Regions from separate parts of the Paenibacillus sp. RC334 genome, predicted to be linked through region 2. Evidence: riboswitches for the same ligand, from Rfam matches in the RefSeq annotation. Region 2 holds a riboswitch; the other holds the start of a gene.
What was found. A riboswitch is a leader RNA that binds a small molecule or an ion and turns the genes downstream of it on or off. The one in region 2 is predicted to bind thiamine pyrophosphate.
Positions count from the first base shown of each region.

Region 1 (4,193 bases), 2.0 Mb from region 2:
TTCAGCCCCTTATCCGCCGCATAGGCGCGAATGTCCTGCGTGATACGCATACTGCAAAACTTGGGACCGCACATCGAGCAAAAGTGTGCTTCCTTGGCTCCCTCTGCTGGCAGCGTCTCATCATGGTAGGACAGAGCCCGCTCAGGGTCGAGCGAAAGATTGAACTGATCGCGCCAGCGGAATTCAAAGCGTGCCTTGGACAAAGCATCGTCCCGCTGCTGCGCCCGTGGATGGCCTTTTGCCAGATCGGCAGCATGTGCCGCAATTTTGTAGGTAATGACACCCTCGCGGACATCATCCTTGTTCGGCAGGCCCAAATGCTCCTTCGGCGTAACATAGCATAGCATGGACGTCCCGAACCAACCGATCATTGCCGCCCCGATAGCCGAGGTAATATGATCATATCCGGGTGCAATATCCGTCGTGAGCGGTCCCAGTGTATAAAAGGGAGCTTCCTTGCAAATTTCCATTTGCAGTTCCACATTCTCCTTGATTTTGTGCATCGGGACATGTCCCGGTCCTTCAATCATGACCTGAACGTCGTGCCTCCAGGCAATTTGCGTTAACTCACCCAACGTATCCAGCTCAGCAAACTGTGCCTCATCATTCGCATCATAGATACTACCCGGACGCAGACCATCCCCGAGGGAAAAGGCCACATCGTAGGCTTTCATGATTTCGCATATTTCCTCAAAATGCGTGTACAAAAAGTTCTCCTGATGGTGCGCAAGGCACCATGCCGCCATAATCGACCCTCCACGGGACACAATTCCTGTCATTCTACTTGCCGTCATCGGAATATACCGCAGCAGCACGCCCGCATGAATGGTGAAATAGTCCACGCCCTGCTCCGCCTGCTCAATCAGCGTGTCACGATACAGCTCCCACGTTAGCGCCTCGGCTTCGCCGTTCACCTTTTCAAGCGCCTGATACAGTGGTACAGTCCCAATCGGCACAGGGGAGTTACGGATGATCCATTCACGTGTCGTATGGATGTTACGGCCTGTGGACAGGTCCATGACCGTATCCGAGCCCCAGCGTACAGCCCAGGTCATTTTCTCCACTTCCTCCTCGATGGAGGACGTAACCGCAGAATTACCAATGTTCGCATTAATCTTCACGTGAAAATGACGCCCAATCACCATCGGCTCACTTTCCGGATGGTTGATATTTGAAGGCAAAATGGCTCGTCCAGCCGCCAACTCCTGTCGAACAAACTCAGGTTCCACCCCTTCGCGGATGGATGAAAATTCCATTTCGGGCGTAATGATCCCTTGCCGCGCATAATGCATTTGCGTTACACTACGCCCTTGCCGCGCACGGAGCGGACGGTTGGTAACGCCGGGAAATTCAGCCGTCTCCCGTTTGGAGCCGGGCTTCAACCCGTTATCCTCTGGCTTGACGGCACGCCCCTCGTAAGCCTCCACATCGCCCCGTTCCAGTGCCCAAGCCCGCCGTAATTGAGGCAAGCCCTGACGGATATCGACCTGATAGGCTTCGTCGGTCATGGGACCGCTCGTATCGTACACACGTAACGGCTCATGATGCTCCGTGCCCTGTGGCGTATGTGTGGGATGCAGGGCGATTTCACGCTCCGGTACGGCAATGTCCGGCCGCGAGCCTTGAATATATACCTTGCGGCTCCCCGGAAAGGGCTTCACCCCTCCTGTCTGTTCATCCACTGCGTTCCCTGCTGTTCCTTCTGTTTCTGTCGGTTTCATTGTCCATTCCTCCCGTTTCGATGAAATGACACACCGATCCGGAACCATCCCCAGGCTGGCTGATCTATGCAAAAAAGCCGGTTCCCCAGGGAACCGGCTAATCTAACGAAACAGCTATGCAGACGGCTACGCACGCGGAATCATACTCCGATGCATTGCCATAGACAGCGGCTACGTATACATTTCAATGGCCGATTACTTCCCTACGCTGGTATGATCCAGATCAGGTGCAAAGGGTCCGGAATCTAGTGCGATTCCATCTCAGCCCGGCATTACAGGCTCCCCCAGTAACTGTGATAATTCTATTCGCATGAGGCGGCTATAACTGACAACCCGCCATCCCCATCAGATTACTTCAAATTTACGGCTTTGGCAACCCTTCTCTGGTCCCTTTTTCCAAAGATTATGGAAGCATAAGCCCCATTTCCTTTGCCGCCTCGATCAAAATCGGTGCAAAATCATGCAACGTCTCGGGCGCTAGTCGGCTGACCGGACCGGATACAGACAAGGCCGCAGCGACCTGTCCCTTCCGATTCACGATAGGCGCAGCCACAGCAGCAGCGCCCGGCTCCCGCTCCTCATAGCTGGTCGCATAGCCCTTCTCACGAATATCCTGCAATTGAGCCTTATAGACCTCCGGGTCTACCGAGGGCGGCCATTCATCCCCGCTTAGCAGGGCTTCCAGCTCCTGCGGCGGCATAAAGGCCGCCAGCACCTTGCTGGAGGCTCCTACAGCCAGCGGCATGCTTGCACCCACTGGCGCAACGCGGCGGATCGCCTGATTGCTCTGCACGGCCTGAATGCGGATACGCATACTGCCATCGCGCAGGTATAGGCTGACCGTTTCGCCCAGACGGTCACGCAATCCTTCCATCGCTGGCTGTAATAGGATCGCCGGCTCGTCGCTTTGCGACAGATGGGTGGATAGCTCCCATATCCGGATGCCGAGCCGGTATTTTTCCGTTGCGGGATTCCGAACGACAAAGCCCCGATCCTCCAGCGTGGTCAGCAGCCGATGAACGGTACTTTTATGTAAACCAATTTTGGAAGCAATCTCTGTTAGACCCAGATCGGAATCTCCAGTAAAACACATCAGTATATCAAGCGCACGCTCCACGGCGCGAACCGTTAATTTACGGTCTTCCATTGTGAACCGCTCCTCTTTGTTCCATATTCGTTTCACACCATGAAACATGGTTACATAAATTATATAGAATAGTCGCGGCTACTGTAAACCAATGTTTTTGTGACAGCCATATTACAGAACGAGAACAAACATCGACAAATCTTTGCATCATTTTTACTTTTCCGGTTCAGCCGTTGACTTTGGATAACACGCATCATACGATAATAGGTATCTATACGGACATAAACTATCATTTTCAAGTGGAATTGTACCTAGAATTCTATGAAACGGAGTTCATTTTTATATAAGGAGGCTCTTACATGATTTCGACATCCCAGCGCAGCTCTCAGCTACAGCATGCTGTCCATGAGCCGTCCACCCCACTGATCAACCCCCGGCTGCTGCGAATCAAGCATGTCGTTATTGCCTTGCTGCTGTCGGTCGTATTTTTTCTATTGTTTTGCTTTATTACCCTGCACGCCTATATCGCATGGGTACTGACGAATCCAACCGTCGCGCCACTGTACTCGAACCCGATGCAGGCCAAAGGAATGCCCTACGAGGATGTCAGCTTCCCCGCCAAGGACGGCAGCCGGATGGTGCAGGGCTGGTATATCCCGGCGGATCAATCGAAGAAAACGATTATTTTCAGCCACGGTTATGGGGCCAACCGCGAAGAAAGCTGGATTCCGATGTATGATCTGGCGCATTATGCCCACCGTTTGAATTTTAACGTTGTCATGTTCGATTACGGATTCGCATCACAAAATAGCAAAGCCGTCGCAACCGGAGGCAAAGCGGAATCCCAGCAGCTTCTCGGGGCGATCCAGCTTGCGAAGCAACGCGGTTCCTCGGAGATTATCGTATGGGGCTTCTCGATGGGGGCAGGAACTGCTCTTCAGGCGGGCTTGCAAACCAAAGATGTGGACGCCATGATTTTGGACAGCACCTTCCTCCTGGAGCCGGATACGCTGTACCATAACATTCATAATCAAATTGATCTGCCGCGCCATCCATCTCTGGAAATTCTGGAGCTGCTGTTTCCAGTCTTGAACGGTACCAGCCTGCATCAGATTCCATACCAAGAGGTCAAAGCGGAAAACTATCCGTTCCCGATCATGTTTGTACATGGGACGCAGGATGAAAAGGCTCCTTACCCGATTGCGGAAAAGCTCGCTGCCAATCAAACCAACTCGCTTTCCAGTGTATGGATTGTCAAAAACGGGCTGCATGAGCTTATTTTCAGGGAGCATCCACGTGAGTATTTGCGGCGGGTATCGACGTTTTTAAGCGGTGTACAAGAGCTGGAGGACAAGAAAACTATCGCTAATGCCAGTAAACAAACG
Region 1 is NZ_CP125370.1:753,057-757,249, reverse strand. Features, by position in the region: gene thiC (phosphomethylpyrimidine synthase ThiC) at 1-1,721, opposite strand, end outside; TPP riboswitch at 1,905-2,017, opposite strand; gene QMK20_RS03670 (IclR family transcriptional regulator) at 2,125-2,868, opposite strand; gene QMK20_RS03665 (alpha/beta hydrolase) at 3,168-4,193, shown strand, end outside.
Region 1: another riboswitch for thiamine pyrophosphate. It lies ahead of thiC (phosphomethylpyrimidine synthase ThiC); the one in region 2 lies ahead of thiM (hydroxyethylthiazole kinase).

Region 2 (4,193 bases):
TTTAATGGATGAAGGACAGTCCTGCAAGGACGTAGTAAGCCAGTTATCTGCCGTACGCAACGCATCAGATAAAGCGATTGCCCAAATCGTAGCAGAGAATCTGCAACGTTGTATATTGGAAGAGCAAGAAGCTGGTGGAGATACAGATAAACTTGTTAAGGAAGCGATTCAGCTTCTAGTAAAAAGCCGTTAAGGAGGTCATTTTCGGTCAATTGCTGGAAAGACAACACGAGCTTGATCCGAAGTAAGAAAAGATTATGGTATGCAGAAGCGGAAACCGCAGCGGGCTGGCATGTGAATTACTTGGCGAAAAAGGTTTTCATGCGGTTAATATGATCGGTGGCATGAATGAGTGGACAGATACAACGGTATAAGCATAAAATTTTTCTTAGGGCAATATTATTTCAAAAAATTATTGCCCTCTATACATAAGGAATACTGAACATAAGTGCCTAAATTTTGATTGAAATAAACACGATTTTGAGAAGTTTCCTTCGTAACCCGAATGCCAAAATCCCCATTTCCATTGGATATGATTTCATTTAAATGAATGCTGGATTGTTGAACATCCGTTTCCAGATAAATACCGTTCGAATCACTCGTCCAATCACGAATTTTACCACGCCCTTTCCATGCTCCAAAATTAGAAATGTTATTACTGGAAATATTGATTTTAGAACATCGCAAAACCTGGATGCCCGAGAAATCAGGATGATCAATCGTGTTGAACATCACGTTAATACCGCCAGAGAGCTGATCCAGTTCAATGCCAAAAAAGCGAGTGTCCAAGATAATATTATAAACAATCTCTAATCCATGGTATCGACTGCTTAATGAAATAGGGTGCTCTAAATTGCGGGAAACACGAATACCTGAATTGATCGAACGAAGGATGATGTTCCTTTCAATGCGATTGTTATAAGCGGGCAATGAGTAAGAGATACCGGAGAGAGGAGAATCCTTAATGAGATTGCCCAATACTTCGGAATCACGGCACATATAAAAAGAGATCGAGGAGCCAAATACATTGTTATAGCGCACTTTACCATTTTTCTGAAGAGAAAAGGATATGCCATCCCCTATAAAATCAGAATATACGGTGTTATTTTCAAACACATTTTCATTATCGAGATGATTTTCTTCTACTGCTGCAATCGTTTCTGCGCCTGCTGCCACCTTTGGACCAGCAAAGTATACGGCAAAAATACTTGCAGTACCTAAAATTTTATTTCCTTCAATGCGGGTACGGTTAGAGGATGCAATAACAAGAGCTGCTTGAGCAGAGTGAGTTAATGAATCTAGGGTTAAACGGGTAATTGAAACATCATTGGCGTTAATTGTAATTAAGTCCTTTGAAGGATCGGTTTGACGGAGTATCGTATGTTCAACGGATTCACCCTGTATTTTTGTAGCATGATTTTGAATCAGCACAGTAGAAGAAACATTGTAAATACCGTTTTTCACAAAAATATTTGTTTCATTGGATGCTAAGGCTTCAATTAGAGAAAGGTAGTCACCCGATCCATCAGCGGCTACAACAGCAGACGGGGAGGAGGCGATAGATTTGTCCAAAAAGTAAACCTCCAAACGTTTTCTACATATTGCGATCCATGTCTTTATGGCAATTACCTGTTGATTTTTGTACGACGAACCCGTAACATTAGAAAAAAATATAACGGGAGCCTGTGGAAGCAAGCTGAGAGTACGACTAAGCCGTCGTAGACCGTGTGAACCTGTTGGATAATGCCAGCGTAGGGATATAAGTGTATACATATGTATAAGCCAACAGCCTTTCACAGGTTCCTGAAGAAAGAAGGTTGTTTTTTGTGTTAGATAATATGGCTTTGTTGCTACAAAATATGCGGGATACGAATCCGCTCATTCACAATATAACCAATGTGGTCGTCACCAATTTCACGGCGAACGGACTGCTCGCGCTCGGCGCTTCACCAGTTATGGCATACGCCAAAGAGGAAGTCGCAGATATGGCCCGAATTGCAGGGGCGCTTGTACTTAACATCGGTACGTTAAATGAAGAACTCGTAGAGTCTATGATTGTGGCTGGTTTATCGGCTAATGAACATGGGGTACCCGTGCTGTTAGATCCCGTGGGTGCGGGAGCGACTCCATTCCGCACAGCCTCCGCCCTCCGTATTCTGGATCGGGTCAAGGTGGATATTGTTCGTGGTAACGCTGCTGAAGTTGCACAAATCATTGGCGAAGACATGCAGATTAAAGGTGTCGATGCTGGAGAAACAGGTGATTTGAATATTTCACAACTTGCAGTCAAAGCAGCCCATCAACTGAATACCATTGTTGCAATCACCGGCAAAGAAGACGTCATTACCGACGGCCGTATAGGGTGGATCATTGAAAATGGCCATAGCCTGCTTACCAAAGTTACCGGGGCTGGTTGCCTATTAACTTCGGTACTGGGCGCTTTCACTGCTGTCGAAAACGACAGGCTTACTGCTGGTATGGCAGCGCTTGCTGTATATGGTGTTGCTGCTGAAATGGCAGCGGAACGAAAAGGCACGGAAGGACCAGGAAGCTTTCAGATCGAGCTGCTTAATATGCTGTTCGCTATAACGCCGGACGATGTACGCCAGTACGGTAGGGTGCGCCCGCTAGATCGGATATTCTGAAATCAAGCATAAATCATACGATTATCTTTGGTATCCGCGCTGGGCGCGGTTTTTTATGTATGCAAGTCCTTGTTCTTCTATTGGGGCAAGAGCTTGTACTGATAGTCTGGGAACGGAAGTACAACTCAATGGAGTCGATCAGTCTAAACATTTCCTATAAATATTCCGATAACTATTAAATGGGCACCTACTGCTCATGCCAAATATTGCCAATTATGTATTGCAGCAGTGGATTTTTGTAAGCTTGCTTACTGGTTAGACAAATACATATTGTTATCAAGGAGAGCATAGATCATGAATAAGAAGCGCTTGCGCCAATGGATGGCTCCGTTCGCAACGGCTACACTGATTTTAAATACGGGATATGGTATCTGGGGAGGGACGGATGCGGTGGCGAGCCAATCCGCTGCTCTGAGTATTGCACCAGCAGAGGTGAGCAATCTGACAGCGGTTCCGTTAGATACAACAAGGGTGAATTTGTCTTGGACCAACCCGTCGGACATCAATTTTGACCATGTAAAGGTGATCGGTGTCAGCACCGACGTGTATGTAGATAACATCCTAAGTAACTCTTATACGCTGAGCGGCTTACAGCCGAATACGACATATACCTTCCGAGTGAAGACGGTGGGTAAGAGTGGTAATGAATCTCAAGGTACTACAGTACAGACTAAAACAGCTTCCGTTGATGCTCCTGTAGATAAGACACCACCAGGAGAGGTAAGCGGGCTGACAGCGACGAATGTGGGTTACAACGCTTTTACTGTGAATTATATATTGCCGAAGGATGCTGACCTGAACCAAGCCATTATCTATTTAAATGACAAAGAGGTGCAGCGAACTACAGGGACGTCCTATACGTTCAGTGGATTGATTGCTTCGACAAACTATAAGGTAACAGTTAAGACAGTGGACAAATCCGGCAACATATCTGGAGGGGTCAATATTCCGGTTACGACAACAGCGCTCACCGTCGATACAGTGCCAGAAGTAACAGGAGCTTCAGTGACATCAGTTAATAACTATAGCGTTACTGTTTCCTGGACGAGGCCCAGCGGAATTAGTACGGTCAGTCTGTATAAGGACGGACAACTGGTAACCGATTCAACAGGAACATCCTATACATTCAACAATCTGTCGGCAAGCCAGACATACACGTTTATGATCAGGTCCAAGCGAAGCACAGGTGCATTGTCCTCCGGTGTGAGGCTGACTGCCACAACGAACAGCACGTCCTCCAATTCGTCGGAAGTATCCAATCTTGAAGTAGATAGCAAGAGTGATACCTGGATCAAAATTACTTACGATATGCCGAGTCAGGCCGAAAAAGTGAAAATATATGTTGATGGTGATTATAGGGGCACTACATCCTCTGAATCCTACAAAATTACGGATTTACGTGAAGGACGCTGGTATGAGATTAAGGTCACAAGCGTAAATAGCAGTGGAAGGGAATCTAGCGGTGTAAAGATCTCAGAACGTGCAGATAGTTATAGCTATTCCTCGTCTTCATCTAGTTCATCCAACTATGAGAAAGCAAGAGATTTG
Region 2 is NZ_CP125370.1:2,773,726-2,777,918, forward strand. Features, by position in the region: gene QMK20_RS12760 (metal-sensitive transcriptional regulator) at 1-193, shown strand, start outside; gene QMK20_RS12770 (right-handed parallel beta-helix repeat-containing protein) at 400-1,572, opposite strand; TPP riboswitch at 1,666-1,775, shown strand; gene thiM (hydroxyethylthiazole kinase) at 1,839-2,645, shown strand; gene QMK20_RS12780 (fibronectin type III domain-containing protein) at 2,940-4,193, shown strand, end outside.